DNA from 3 places in the Sphingomonas sp. BK481 genome. Region 2 is predicted to be linked to each of the others. Evidence: predicted binding sites of a transcription regulator. Region 2 holds the regulator's gene; each other region holds the start of a gene.
The links. Region 2 encodes LexA, which represses DNA repair genes until DNA is damaged. Its sites were predicted from a motif close to GTTCCNCNCTTGTTCT; they were not measured.
Positions count from the first base shown of each region.

Region 1: uvrA (excinuclease ABC subunit UvrA) is a predicted target of LexA. The motif match lies at 1,558-1,573, and genes of this name have one in related genera.
Region 3: recA (recombinase RecA) is a predicted target of LexA. The motif match lies at 1,572-1,587, and genes of this name have one in related genera.

Region 1 is NZ_JACIAP010000001.1:265,008-270,064, reverse strand. Features, by position in the region: gene uvrA (excinuclease ABC subunit UvrA) at 1-1,547, opposite strand, end outside; gene FHY04_RS01180 (hypothetical protein) at 1,685-2,191, shown strand; gene FHY04_RS01175 (DUF4893 domain-containing protein) at 2,231-2,893, opposite strand; gene lpdA (dihydrolipoyl dehydrogenase) at 4,057-5,057, opposite strand, start outside.
Region 2 is NZ_JACIAP010000004.1:224,227-229,283, forward strand. Features, by position in the region: gene glp (gephyrin-like molybdotransferase Glp) at 1-672, shown strand, start outside; gene lexA (transcriptional repressor LexA) at 741-1,472, shown strand; gene FHY04_RS10145 (ComEC/Rec2 family competence protein) at 1,663-3,840, opposite strand; gene gltX (glutamate--tRNA ligase) at 3,860-5,057, shown strand, end outside.
Region 3 is NZ_JACIAP010000004.1:384,759-389,815, forward strand. Features, by position in the region: gene FHY04_RS10870 (class I SAM-dependent methyltransferase) at 1-162, opposite strand, end outside; gene recA (recombinase RecA) at 422-1,495, opposite strand; gene FHY04_RS10880 (4-(cytidine 5'-diphospho)-2-C-methyl-D-erythritol kinase) at 1,809-2,666, opposite strand; gene FHY04_RS10885 (tetratricopeptide repeat protein) at 2,687-4,111, opposite strand; gene FHY04_RS10890 (electron transfer flavoprotein-ubiquinone oxidoreductase) at 4,116-5,057, opposite strand, start outside.

The DNA.
Region 1 (5,057 bases), on a different contig from region 2:
AGGCGGATGCGCTGGCTCTCGCCGCCGCTTAGGGTTCCCGAGGTGCGGTCGAGGTTGAGATAGTCGAGCCCGACATTGTTGAGGAAGCCGAGGCGTTCGACGATTTCCTTCAGGATGCGTTCGGCGATCGCGTTCTGCTGGTCGCCGAGATGCTGCGGCATGTCGGTGAAGAACTGGAGCGCGTCGACGACCGAGAGGTGGGTCGCGTAGCTGATGTCCTTCATCGCGATCTTGACCGCGAGTGCCTCGGGTTTCAGGCGCGCGCCGGCGCAGACCTCGCACGGGGCGGCGGACTGGTATTTGTTCAGCTCCTCGCGCATCCACGCGCTCTCGGTCTGGAGCAGGCGGCGGTTGAGGTTGCCGATGACGCCCTCGAACGGCTTGGAGACGTCGTATTTCTTCTTGCCGTCGATGAAGGTGAGCGTGACGGGCTTGCCCTTCGAGCCGTGCAGGATGACGCGCTGGACCTCCTCGGGGAGCTCGCCCCAGGGGGTCTCGATGTCGAACTTGTATTCGCGCGCGAGGCTGCCGAGTACCTGCATGTAATAGGGCGAGGGCGGGTTGGATTTCGCCCAGGGGACGACCGCGCCCTTCTTGATGCTGAGCATGTGGTTGGGGACGACGAGGTCTTCGTCGAACAGCAGCTTCTCGCCGAGGCCGTCACAGGCCGGGCACGCACCCTGGGGGGCGTTGAACGAGAAGAGGCGCGGCTCGATCTCGGAGATGGTGAAGCCGCTGACCGGGCAGGCGAACTTCTCGCTGAACACGATGCGGCCGTCGGGGGCGTTGCTGCCGAGGATTTCGGACTTCGGCGTGTGCGGCTCGACCGGGTCGGCGGGGTCGACATAGGCGAGGCCTTCCGCGAGCTTCAGCGCGGTCTCGAATGATTCCGCGAGGCGAGTGGCGATCTCGCCGCCGACGACGAGGCGGTCGACGACGACCTCGATGTCGTGCTTGTACTTCTTGTCGAGCGCGGGCGCCTCGTCGATGTCATGGATCGTGCCGTCGATGCGGACGCGGGTGAAGCCCGCCTTCTGCCACTCGGCGAGCTCCTTGCGATACTCGCCCTTGCGGCCGCGGACGACGGGGGCGAGCAAATAGAGGCGCGTGCCCTCGGGGAGCGCCATGACGCGGTCGACCATCTGGCTGACGGTCTGCGCGGCGATCGGCTCGCCGGTCGCGGGCGAATACGGGATGCCGACGCGCGCCCAGAGCAGGCGCATGTAATCATAGATCTCGGTGACGGTCGCGACGGTCGAGCGCGGGTTGCGCGAGGTCGTCTTCTGCTCGATCGAGATGGCGGGCGAAAGGCCTTCGATATGGTCGACATCGGGCTTCTGCATCAGTTCGAGGAACTGGCGCGCATAGGCGCTGAGGCTCTCGACGTAGCGGCGCTGACCCTCGGCGTAGATGGTGTCGAAGGCGAGGCTCGACTTGCCCGAGCCCGACAGCCCGGTGATCACCGTCAGCGTGTCGCGAGGGATGTCGATGTCGACGTCCTTGAGGTTGTGTTCACGCGCGCCGCGTACGGAAATCTTGGTCAGCATAGGAGAGTCTGTTCCACATTTGTTCGGACGCGACAAGCCCGGGAGGGCGCCGGGCGGGTGCTCGCAAAGATGGGTAACGCCGAACCATTGTCCAAGGTGCCGACGATAGTTACATAGTGTATTGTTAGTACAATACAGTGCTGGAGACCGAGATGGGCAAGAAGAAGGAGCGTCGCGAACGCGAGGCGCGGGAGCGCGAGGCCGAGACGGGCGCGACGAAAGGCGAGGGTTTCGAGGCGCGCTGGTCCGCCAAGGCGGGCAAGCATGGCGGCGCGGTGCCGTTCGCGGGGATCGCGGCGGCGCTGACGCGGCAGTTGGGCACACCCGCGGGACGCCAGGTGATCGCGGCCGGGCTGATGATGGCGGCGACCGCGATCACGGCGAAGGATATGCGTGGGCCGACGCCGCCACCTGCACCGCCCGAGCCGCCTAAGCCGCCCAAGCCGCCAGAACCCTCGGCCGAGGCTTCGCCGGAGGCTCCGGGCGCGGCGGCGGCGGGCAGCGGGCCGTTCGCGGGCGAGACGCCGGAACCGCCCAGGAGCGACGCTGCTGCGCTGCCGCCCGAATTCGCCAAGGTGATCGACTCGTTCGCATCGGGCCTGGAGCGCTTCGCGGCGAACTTCGCCAAGCCGCCAAAGGGCTGATGCTTCCGATCCTCCCCCGCAAGGGGGAGGATTCTGAGCTCAGCGCGGCGTCGCGGGCGTCGCAGGCGGCACCGGGACCAGTTCGTAGAGATCGAGGATCGCGCCCTGCCCTGCGCGGGTCATCACGAGGCGCCAGCGCAGCGGGCCGACACGTTCGACGACGCCCGCGACGTCGCGCGCCGGGTTGGTGCCATAGGGCGGCGCGATCTGCGCGGGCGTGGTACGCATCGTGCCGAGGAACACCTGCCGCCGGTCGCCGTCGGGGTGCAGCCAGCCACCGGGCAGCGTCGTGCCGGTCTGCTTGGTGAAGGACAGCCCGGCGCCGTTGCCGTCGACATAGCAGAAATCGGGCGCGAAGCTCGCATAGCCCGCCCGGCCGCCGAGCCGGACCAGCCGGCAGCGATAGGAGCCGGGCGACAGCGCGGGCAGATCGAGCGCAGCGGCGGGGTCGAGCAGCGCGCCCTCGGCCGCGATCCTGCCCGCCAGGCGTCTGGGCACCGCGGCGCGCGCGCGCGTCCAGCTGTCGCCGAGTGCGGCGAGCCGGGCGCGGTCGCCGGGCGTCGCGATCGTCGTCCAGTGTGGGGCGGCCGGTACGGGCTCCGCCGCCACGGCCGGGGCCTTGCCCGCGCTGCCGCCCCGGGGCTGCGTCGCGCAGCCGGCGAGACAGGCCGTTCCTACCGCCAGGATCATCAACGCACGCACGGGCAGGCTCCTTGCACGGCCGGTCGCGACGATGGCGTCGCCGCGGCGTGGAGACGAGTGGCTATGCCGGGCTGGTAAACGGATTGCTAACAACTGCACTAATCTGGCTCAGTTTCGACCCGAGATGAGGGATGGATGCGGTGAGGTGCGGATGAGCGGTTGGTGGAGGTCGGCAGGGGGCGAGGCAACCCCCTGCCTGTCGTCATTTCGGCCCGAACCGGGACTCAGGGCCGCGGGCGGGTGCGCTTGGGGCTCTGGGTCCCGGCTTTCGCCGGGATGACGGGGGGGCGGGGTGTTGCGGGTGCGAGAGCGATTTTGTGGCGCCTCCCCTTCCCGTCATCCCGGCGGACGCCGGGATGACGGATGGGGTGCGGGTCGTTGCGGGTCCGGATGGTTGTGGGGGCGGGCTGCTCCGGACTGGATCACTGCGAGTCCGGGGGCTGCGGATGCGGGCTGCCGCGGGGCGAACGCCGCGGCTCCGGCTCTGCGGGTGTGACTTTATCGCGCTCCCGCCCCATCCCCCGTCATCCCGGCGGACGCCGGGACCCATGGTCGCGGACCGGGGTATGGCAGCACGGGATCGCCGGGTCCGCCGTAACCATGGGTCCCGGCGTTCGCCGGGATGACGGAAGGGGTTGAAGGTCGTTGTCGCTCGGGGCGCACGGGGGGCGGGCTGTACCGGCGTGGAACACTGCGGGTTCGGGGGCTGCGGGTGCGTGGTGCCGCGGGGCGAACGCCGCGGGGCGAACGGGGCGGCTCCGGGGATTGCGGGTGGGATTTTATCGCGCGCGCCCCCGCCCCCGCTCCCGCCCCCCGTCATCCCGGCGGACGCCGGGACCCATGGTCGCGGACCGGGTTATGACGGCACGGGATCGCGGGGTCCGCCGTGACCGTGGGTTCCGGCTTTCGCCGGGATGACGGATGGGGGGTGCGGGTCGCTCATGGGGTTTGGGCTTGAGAGCGTGGACGTTTCGCGCGCGATCGGGAGACGTGGAGAGGGCGCCGGTGGGATTGCCACCGACGCCCTTCCGAAACTCAACTTTGCCGGGGCTTGGCCGGACAGGGGCTAAGCCCCTGTCGTCGGACGGCGCTGGAGCGCCGCCGGCCGGTCTGACCGCGGGGTGCTCGGCCGTAGCTTCGCTACGGCCGTCGCGCGGTCGGACTCAGATGTGGATCGGCTTGCCCTGTACGGCCATCGCCGCTTCCTTCAGCGCCTCGGCATGCGTCGGATGCGCGTGGCAGGTGTAGGCGATGTCTTCGCTGGTCGCGCCGAATTCCATCGCGATGGCGGCTTCGGCGATCAGCGTGCCGGCGAGGCTCGAGACGATCCAGACGCCCAGCACGCGGTCGGTCTTGGCATCCGCGATGACCTTGACGAAGCCGTCGGTGTCGCGGTTGGTCTTGGCGCGGCTGTTGGCGGCGAAGGGGAACTTGCCGACCTTGATCTCGGTCATGTCCTTCGCGGCTTCCTCGGTGAGGCCGACGCCGGCGATCTCGGGCATCGTGTAGACGACGGACGGGATGACGTCCTCGTTGACGATGCCGGTCTGGCCGGCGATGTTCTCGGCCACTGCGACGCCCTCGTCCTCCGCCTTGTGCGCGAGCATCAGGCCGGGGACGCAGTCGCCGATCGCCCACACGCCGTCGACCTTGGTCTTGAAGCTGTGGTCGGTCTCGATCTGGCCGCGCTTGTTGAGCTCGAGGCCGATGGCTTCGAGGTTGAGGCCGTCGACATTGGCCTTGCGGCCGATCGAGACGAGCACCGCGTCGGCGGTCATCGTCTCGGACGCGCCGCCGGCGGCGGGCTCGACGGTGACGGTCGCGACGCCGTTTTCGACGCTCACGCCGGTGACCTTGGTCGAGAGCTTCAGCTCCATGCCCTGCTTCTTGAACAGCTTGGCGCTCTCACGGCGGACTTCGCCGTCGAAGCCGGGGAGGATCTGGTCGACGAATTCGACGACGGTCACCTTCGCGCCGAGGCGACGCCAGACGCTGCCGAGCTCGAGACCGATCACGCCGCCGCCGATGACGACCATATGCTCGGGCACCTTGGGGAGCGCGAGCGCGCCGGTCGAGTCGACGACCGTGGTCTGGTCGACCGCGACGCCGGGGAGCGGCATGACGCTCGAGCCGGTGGCGATGACGATGTTCTTCGCGGTGACCG
Region 2 (5,057 bases):
CGCCGGCTGCGCGTCGCGGTCGCCGCGACGGGGGACGAGCTCGTTCCGCCCGGCTCGACCAGCGACCCCGTCCCGCTACCGGAATCAAACGGCATCATGCTCGCCGCGATGCTCGCCGACCTGCCCGTCGACATTATCGATCTCGGAATTCTCCCCGACCGGCTCGACACGCTGCGTGACGCCTTTGCCGGGGTCGATGCCGATCTGCTCGTGACCACGGGGGGGGCGTCGGTCGGCGATCACGACCTCGTGCGCCCCGCGATCGAGGCGGCGGGCGGGACGATCGACTTCTGGCGGATCGCGCTGCGCCCGGGCAAGCCGATGATGGCGGGCGCGCTCGGGCGGATGATGCTGCTCGGCCTGCCGGGCAACCCGGTCTCCGCCTTCGTCACCGCCATCCTCTTCGTCCGCCCCGTCGTCGCGCACATGCTCGGCGCGCGCGATCCCCTGCCGCAGACGACGCACGCGCTGCTCGGCGAGGATCTTCCGCCCAACCAGTCGCGGACCGACTATATGCGCGCCGAACTGCGCGACGGCCGCGCCTATGCCTCGACCATCCAGGACAGCTCGATGCTGCTGACGCTCGCCCGCTCGTCCTGCCTGATCGTCCGCGACGGCGACGCGCCGGCGGCAAGGGCGGGCGACTCGGCGGAAATCCTCGTCATCGCGTGACGTCACCGCTTGACGAAGCTGCAAGTGTTCCATAGAAGTTCCTCGTCTGTTCCGGACGGAGAACCGTTATGCTCACGCGCAAGCAGCACGAGCTTGTCTGCTTCATCAATGACCGCCTCGCCGAGACGGGCGTGTCGCCCTCGTTCGAGGAGATGAAGGACGCGCTCGACCTGAAATCGAAATCGGGCGTGCACCGTCTGATCAGCGCGCTTGAGGAGCGCAACTTCATCCGGCGCCTGCCCAACCGGGCGCGCGCGCTCGAAGTGCTAAGGATGCCCGAGCGTCCGGAGGCGGCAATCGCACAAACTGCGGCGAAGTCGGGGCCGAAGTCGGAGGCTAAGGCATCGGCCAGCACCGTATCTGCGCCGGACACGGCCAGCGCCACGCCCGCGTCGCCCGCCCGCATCGCGGCGAACGACGTCGTCGAGATCCCGCTGCACGGCCGGATCGCCGCCGGCGTCCCGATCGAAGCCTTTGAAGGCAGTTCGATGCTCGCCGTTCCGGCCGCATTGCTCGGCACCGGCGAGCATTATGCGCTGGAGGTTTCGGGGGACTCGATGGTCGAAGCCGGCATCCTCGACGGCGATTATGCGCTGATCCGCCGTACCGAGATCGCCCGCGACGGCGAAATCGTCGTCGCGCTGATCGAGGACAGCGAAGCGACGCTCAAATATTTCCGCCGCGAAGGCGCGATGGTCCGGCTCGACCCGGCCAACCGTGCCTATGACCCTCAGCGTTATGCGCCCGCACAGGTCCGGGTTCAGGGCAAGCTGTCGGGTATCCTGCGCCGCTACGATTGACAAATGCCGGGGAGCGCTGGCGGTCATCACCGCCACGCAACCGGCAGTGGCGTTCGTGACCAACGGCCTCAGGCACCATCGTCCGCGTTTCGGAATTGCGGCCCTCCCAATCGGAGGCCCCACTTTCGCAGGATCATGACCCGACATTCCCAGTCGCGACCTATCGCCCTGACCACCCCCGACCCGGCACCTAAAACCGGACCGACGCCGCACGTCCGGCGACCCCATGCTGATCGCCCGCCGCCCCGAACCGTCGCGTTGACCGCGCCACCGTCGGAGGATCGCGCCACGGGTGCCGGTCCCCCGGATTGAGCACCGTCACCATCCGCCCTGTGGTCAGCGTCAAGGCGATCCCCCCGGTCCGCGTGAGCACCGATCGATCGAGCTTCAGCCATCGCGGCGTACAATCGCGCGGCAGCCCGCGCTCGCTGATGACGATGTCCGCGCGCCGGCAGGCGGCAACCATCTCCGCGATCGGCACCCGGTAAACGCTGCGCGTCGCCAGCACACGCCACGCCCGCCCCCGCGCGACGACATCCGTCAAGCACAGGTCGCGGCTGCACCGCGCGTCGGGCTGATCCGCCAGCAACAGCGGTTCTCCGTCGACCCCGCCATTCTCCGCCAGTGTATCGCGGACATAGTCCCCCGCCTGATCGCGGAGCAGCGCGAGCCCGGCGGCGGTCCGGACCGCGACGTGACGGCCATCGCCCGTCACAAGGATATCGGGTGACGGCGTCATCAGCGCCCAGATCGCGCCGACTGCCAAGGGCAGGATCCCGATCCGTCGCCACCGCGTCCGCCACAGCGCGATCCACACACCGCCGCCGACCATCAAGGCAAACGCCCCGTCGGGCACCGCCGGCAGCGCGCGGACCGCGCCCGGTGCATGCGCCACGCCGCGCGCGAGCCACAGCAGCGCGTCGAGCGCATGCTGCACCAGCCACCAGGCGGGCGCGCCAATCCCGATCGTGTCGAGCAGCAGCGCCAGCGCTTCGAACGGCATCACGACGAACGTGGTCAGCGGGATCGCGACGATATTGGCGACCGCGCCGTACAGCCCGGCCTTGTGGAAATGATAGACCGCGATCGGCATCAGCGCCGTCTCGACGACGAGCCCGGTCAGCAGCAGCGACGCGGCGCCGCGCAACAGGCGCCTGCCGCGGCCCTCGTCATGCGGCGCGAACGTGGCACGGACGACGGGATGCTCGTGCAGCGCGATGATCGCGGTGATCGCGGCAAACGACAATTGAAAGCTCGGCCCGGCGAGCGATTCGGGCAGCGCGAGCATCACCGCGATCGCTCCCGTCGCGACCAGCCGCAACGTCATCGCCTCGCGCCCCATCGCCAGCGCGACCAGCACCAGCAACGCCGCGATGCACGAGCGGATCGTCGGCACCTGGCTGCCCGTCAGCACGGTGTAGCCGATCGCCGCCGCCGCACCGGCAAGCGCGGCAATCAATGGCAGCCGCGTGTGCAGCGCGAGCCACGGGCTGAGCGCCAGCAGCCGCAGCACGATCAGCATCGTAGCTGCGACCGCGGCGGTGATGTGGAGGCCGCTCACCGACAGGAGGTGCGCCAGCCCGGCGCGGCGCATCGCCTCCGCATCCGCGTCGCTGATCGCGCCGACGTCGCCGGTCGCCAGCGCCGCCGCGATCCCGCCCGCGCTCCCGTCGAGTTGCGCAACGATATGCCGCGACAAGGCCACCCGGACCCCAGCGCCGCCGCGGCCCGGCATCGTCACCTCGACCGGAGAAAAGCCCCGCCCCGTCGCGCCGATCCCGCTGAACCAGGCGACGCGCGCAAAGTCATAGGCGCCGGGTACCGCGGGCAAGGGCGGCGGCATGAGTCGAGCGCGCAGCCTTATCGTCGCGCCGATCCCCAGCGTCACTGGCGCATCCGCCTCTGCCAGGTTGATGCGGACGCGGCCTGGCAACGCAACCGGTGCGCCATCGGCGTCCTGCCCCGGCCCGACCGGCCGCACCGTCAACCGCACCAGTCGACGCGCGACGAGCGGTTCGATCGTCTCGACCCGCGCCGACAGCTGCACGAAAATCGGCCCCGCGAGCACCGGTGCCGCCACGCGGTCCGATCGCACCCAGATCAGCCCGATGCCGAGCGCCGCCGCAATCGCGCCGATCGCGAGCATCCGCGCCGCACGCCCGCCGCGCCCCACCGCAAGTCCGGCCAAACCGCCAGCGGCCAGCAAAAGGATCGCGGTGCCCCATGCCACGGGATCGGGCAGCACGAACCACAGCGCGATGCCGCCGCCAAGCCCGACCGGCAACCAGGTTATGAGCTGGTCGCGCTCTGCCTCCAGCCAGCGTTCGATCGCCCGGCCGGGCTCCGCCATCCAGGGCGGCACGCCCATTTGTCGCCGCCGGGGACGCATGCTAGAGGCGGCGACGGCTGATCCGGCCATCGTTTCTACAGTCTGGGAGCACCCGCGGTTGGGCGCAATATCTGATACGGATGCCGTCGTTTCGGCCGCACCCGTGGTTACTCGTTTCGCTCCGTCGCCGACGGGGTTCCTGCATCTTGGCGGCGCGCGCACGGCGTTGTTCAACTGGCTGTTCGCCAAGGCGAATGGCGGCAAATTCCTGCTGCGTATCGAGGATACCGACCGCGTGCGGTCGACCCAGCCGGCGATCGACGCGATCATCGACGGGATGCGCTGGCTGGGGATCGACTGGGACGGCGACGTCGTCATGCAGTTCGCCGGCGCCGATCGCCACGCCCGCGTCGCGCACCAGATGGTCGAGGCCGGCCACGCCTATCGCTGCTACATGACCAATGACGAGATCGCGGCGATGCGTGCCGAGGCGCAGGCGGCCAAGAAGCCGCTTCGCATCCGCAGCCCGTGGCGCGACCGTCCGGCAAGCGAGGCCCCCGATCTTCCCCATGTCGTCCGCCTGCGCGCGCCGCAGGAAGGCGCGGTCACGATCGAGGATCGCGTCCAGGGATCGGTGACGGTCCGCAACGAGGAAATCGACGACCTCGTCCTCCTCCGCTCCGATGGCACGCCCACCTACATGCTCGCGGTCGTCGTCGACGATCACGACATGGGCGTCACGCACGTGATCCGCGGTGACGATCACCTCAACAACGCGTTCCGCCAGCTGCCGATCTACCGCGCGATGGACGCCATCGAGGGCGGCTGGCCCGATCCGATCTATGCGCACATCCCGCTGATCCACGGCCCCGATGGTGCCAAGCTGTCCAAGCGGCACGGCGCCGTCGGCATCGAGGCGTATCGCGACGAGATGGGCATCCTGCCCGAGGCGTTCGACAATTACCTGCTGCGGCTCGGCTGGGGGCACGGTGACGACGAGATCATCAGCCGCGAACAGGCGGTCGAATGGTTCGACCTGTCGGGCGTCGGCAAGTCACCCTCGCGCTTCGACCTGAAGAAGCTCGAGAATCTGAACGGCCACTATATCCGCGAGGCAGATGATGCGCGTCTGGCCCAGCTCGCCGCCGATCGTCTCGGTCATGCCCTGCCCGATGGCGGACTCGACCTTCTGACTCGCGCAATGCCTGTCCTGAAGCCACGTGCAGCGAACCTGAACGAACTCGCCGAAGGTTCGA
Region 3 (5,057 bases), 160 kb from region 2:
GCCGCAACCGATATCGACAACAGTACGAGTCTGCGGGCCTGCCGCCGCAAGGATCGCGGCGTTTAGTACGGGCGCAAGCCCCTCGAAGCTGCGGTCGGTACGGCGCCATTCCGTGGCCCAGGTGTCGCCGACGCGTCCGGTCCAGTCTCGATCACTGGTCATGATTGGCCATATCGCATGGTCGAACTCCCGTCTGTGCGCACAAGATCAGCTCTTGTGGCGCGTTTGACGCAAGTCGTGAAGCATATGCCCGCTAGGGCTCACTGGATTTCCGGACGATCGCCCAACACGCGTCCCGCTGCGGCCCATCAGCTCAACCAGGCGAGACGAGACCCGCCCGAACCATCAGCCCTGGACGCTGCCTCGCCCTGTCACAGGACGCGGAGCCCTTCCCCCCGAGGAAAAGGGCTCCGACTCTCACTCAGGCGTCGTCTTCGGCGTCGGGACCGACCATCATTTCCTCGGCGACCTTGTCGGTGCGCGCGCGGATCTGCTTTTCGAGACGATCGGCCGTCTCGGGATTGTCCTTCAGAAAGGTCTTCGAATTCTCGCGTCCCTGGCCGAGGCGGACGCTGTCATAGCTGAACCACGCACCCGATTTCTCGACCAGCCCGGCCTTCACGCCGAGATCGAGGATCTCGCCGAGCTTCGAGACGCCCTGCCCGTACATGATGTCGAATTCGACCTGCTTGAACGGCGGCGCAACCTTGTTCTTGACGACCTTCACGCGCGTCTGGTTGCCGGTAACCTCGTCCCCCGCCTTGACCGCACCGATGCGGCGAATGTCGAGACGGACCGAGGCGTAGAACTTCAGCGCGTTGCCGCCCGTCGTCGTCTCCGGGTTGCCGTACATGACGCCGATCTTCATGCGCAGCTGGTTGATGAAGATCACCATGCAGCGCGACCGGCTGATCGAACCGGTCAGCTTGCGGAGGCTCTGCGACATCAGGCGCGCCTGAAGCCCGACATGGCTGTCGCCCATCTCGCCCTCGATTTCGGCGCGCGGCACGAGCGCTGCGACCGAATCGACAACGAGTACGTCGATCGCGTTCGAACGGACCAGCGTATCGACGATCTCGAGCGCCTGCTCACCGGTGTCCGGCTGCGACACGATCAGCTCGTCGATGTTGACGCCAAGCTTCTTGGCATAGACCGGGTCGAGCGCATGCTCGGCGTCGACGAACGCGGCGGTGCCGCCATTCTTCTGCGCTTCGGCAATGACGTGGAGTGCGAGCGTGGTCTTGCCCGAGCTTTCCGGACCGTAGATCTCGATCACGCGGCCGCGCGGCAGGCCGCCGACGCCGAGCGCGATGTCGAGCCCGAGCGAGCCGGTCGAGATCACCTCGACCTGCATCGTCTCCTTCGAGCCCAGACGCATCGCCGAGCCCTTGCCGAACGCGCGGTCGATCTGCGCGAGTGCGGCATCGAGCGCCTTCTGCCGGTCGTTGGTTGCTGTTGCCATGCCGGTGTCGATCACTTTCAGATTAGCGGCCATCGATAAGCTCCCATCGCTAAAGCAAGCGCGCGTGCCATTCAACGCGTCAAACGCCATGTATTGCTTTTGTTCTCACGGAACAAGTGCGGAACATCGGGGAATGTGAAAAAGGGCGGCCGCCTTTCGGTGACCGCCCTCCCATCATGGGTCCGCTTCGGCGTCTTGGGAGAAACCTTGGGCCGGTCGGCAAACCGTGGCGCCGATCCGGTAGTGGACATCCCGATTTGACGCTTCCGGGTGGTGCGATGCAATCGATTTTATAGCGTCTGGAGTCCCAAAGCCGAACAGTTTCAACGCGGCATTTACCCCGCGTTCAGCGCAGCGTGCACGCCAGCGTCCACCAGCCTTGCGCAGCGGCATCCGCCGCCGCGGAATCACGGGCCGCGATGCTGTCGAACAGCGCAAAGCAGGTCGCCCCCGACCCCGACATGCGCGCGAGCAGCACGCCCGGCGCCGCATCCAGCAACGCGCGGACTCGGGCAATCTCCGGCGCGATCGCGCAGGCCGGCGCCTCGAGGTCGTTCCGCCCGGCGATCGCGCGTTCGAGCAGCGGCCCCTCGCCGAGCGGCCCGCGGTCGATCCCGTCCCACGCGCCAAATACCGCCGCGGTCGACACCGCCACGCCCGGATTGACGCACAGCAACGGCGTTCCCGCCAGCCCGTCGACCGCGACGAGCGTGTCGCCGCGCCCGGTTCCGAACGTCGTCCGGTTGACGAGGCACGCAGGCACGTCCGCACCCAGTCGGGCGGCAATGTCGTGGAGAGCCGGATCCTGCACCGCGACGCCGTGCAACTGCGCCAGCGCGCGCAGCGTCGCCGCGGCATCGGCGGATCCGCCGCCGATCCCCGATGCGATCGGCAGCCACTTGTCGAGCGTGATCGCGTGATGCGCGGCGATCCCGAACGTCGCGACGAACGCGTCCGCCGCGGCCGTCACGAGGTTGCCGTCCCATGGCGCGGCGTCGGTGCCCCCCGCCGCCGGACGCAATGCCGCGGCGAACGGCCCGATGATGGCAAAGCTGTCAGCGTCCGCCGTGCGCACCGTGACGACGTCGCCATGCTCGGCAAAGGCAAACAGCGTCTCGAGTTCATGATAGCCATCCGCGCGACGGTGACGCACATGCAGCGCGAGATTGATCTTGGCAGGTGCGGTTTCGGTCGTCGTCGGCATCGGGGTCTCGGGATCAGGGGTCAGCGGCGCGCAGCGATCGGCAGGCCGGTGTCGATCTTCGCGGCGATGCGCGCGCGCTCCTCGGCATCGCCGGTGACGATCGCGGCCTGCCACGCATAGCGCGCCTCGTAGCGTCGGCCCATGCTCCAATAGGCATCACCCAGATGATCGCCGATTTCGGCATTGGTCGGCTCCGCCTGCGCGGCACGCTCGAGCAACGGCAGCGCGCGTCGCGTATCGCCGGCGCGGTGATAGGCCCAGCCGAGCGAGTCGGTGACGGACGGGTTGGCGGGATCGAGCCGGCTCGCCCGTTCGAGCAGGCGAATCGAGCCCGCGATGTCGTCGCCATGCTCGACCTGTGCGAATCCCAGATAATTGAGCGCGAGCGGTTGCGTCGGGGCGAGGGCAACCGCCTTGCGGAGCGCGACGCGGGCCTCGGGCCAGCGGCCCGCCTGATCGAGCGCCCCGCCATATTGCAGCCACGCCCCCCAGCTTCCGCGCGCGGCCGCCGGCGCGCTGCGGTCCGCCGCCAGAACCCGGCCATACCACTGCGCCGCCGCCGCCGCATCGCCGGTCGTCAGCAACAGGTCAGCGTAACGCTGCCAGTCACCGGCGACCGCCTCCTGCCGCTCGGCGCGTGTCCTCGCGATGGCCAGCGCCGCCTGGTCACGGCCGGCAACCGACAGGATTTCGAGACGCTTGGCGATCGCCGCCTCTGCGGACGGCGACGTGCCATCGACCCTGTCGAGCACCGCCATTGCGCGGTCGACCCGGTCGCTATGCGCAAGCGCGTCGGCAAGGACGATTCGCGCGGGGGCATAATCGGGATCGGCCTCCACCGCCGCCTGAGCGAGCGCGATTGCCAGCGGCGACGGCGCCCCTGCGACAAGGTCCCCCGCCAAACCCGCGAGTGTCTGTGCAACGGCAAGGCCGAGTGGCTGGCGCGCGGGGGCGGCAGCGATGCGCTTACGCGTCTCGGCAGCGAAGCGGCGCGCGACCGGATCCTCGCCCGCGGTTGCCAGCGCCGCGCCCGGGTCACGATGCTCGGCACGCGCCACCCACGCGTTCAGCGATGGTGCGAGCACCACCAGCGGGCCCTTGCCGAGCGTGGCGATCGCCGTCCGGGTCGCCCTGGTGTCGCCCTTGCGCGCGGCGGCGGCGAGCGGGAACAGTGCAGCGTCCGCGGGCGCGACCCCGGCTTTCGCCAGCACCCCCGCCGCGCGCGCGACGAGCGGCATGTCGCCCGCCTCGATTCCCTCCCGGTAGGCGCGGATCGCAACGACCGGATCGTCGGGTGCCGCCGCCAGTGCCCGAGCATACTGGTCCGCGGCAATCATCACCCTCCCGTCCGCATCCGCGGCGCGCGCCTTGAGATAGGCAGAGAGACCACCGGTGTCGGCCAGCGCCGCCGTCGGGGCGGTCAGCAGGCCGATCGCCAGCAGCACAGACTTACATGTTGGGATAGTTGGGGCCTCCACCGCCCTCGGGCACGACCCAGTTGATGTTCTGTGTCGGGTCCTTGATGTCGCAGGTCTTGCAGTGGACGCAGTTCTGCGCGTTGATCACGAACTTCGGATCGCCCGTCTCTTCGCCCACCACCTCGTAAACGCCGGCCGGGCAATAGCGTTGCGCGGGCTCGTCGTACATCGGCAGGTTGTAGGCGATCGGCACCGCCGGGTCCTTCAGCGTCAGGTGGACCGGCTGGTCCTCCTCGTGATTGGTGTTCGAGATGAACACCGACGACAGCCGGTCGAACGTCAGCACGCCGTCCGCCTTGGGATAGACGATCGGCTTGACCAGATCCTTGCGCCACAGGCTTTCGTGATCGGGATGATGGTGCATCGTGAACGGCACCTTCAGACCCCAATGTTCCAGCCACATCGTGATGCCGGCAAGCCCGGACCCGAGCATGTCGCCGAACTTCTTGACCAGCGGCACGACGTTTCGGACGACCGACAGCTCCTTCTTCACCCAGCTGCGCTCGAACGCCTCCGGATAGGCGGCGAGTTCGTCATGCCCGCGCTGTGACACGATCGCCTCGACCGCGGCCTCGGCCGCCATCATGCCCGACTTCATCGCGGTGTGCGTGCCCTTGATCCGCGGCACGTTGAGGAAGCCGGCGCTGTCGCCGATCAGTGCGGCACCCGGCATCACCAGCTTCGGAATCGACTGGAGCCCGCCGTCGCTGATCGCGCGCGCGCCATAGCTGACACGCTTGGCGCCCTTCAGCAGCGCCGCGATCTCGGGATGCGTCTTCCAGCGCTGCATCTCGTGGAACGGCGAAAGATGCGGATTGGTGTAGTTCAGCCAGGTGACGAACCCGATCGAGACCTGGCCATTGGCCTGGTGATAGATCCAGCCGCCGCCGTTCGACCCGTCGGTTTCGCTGAG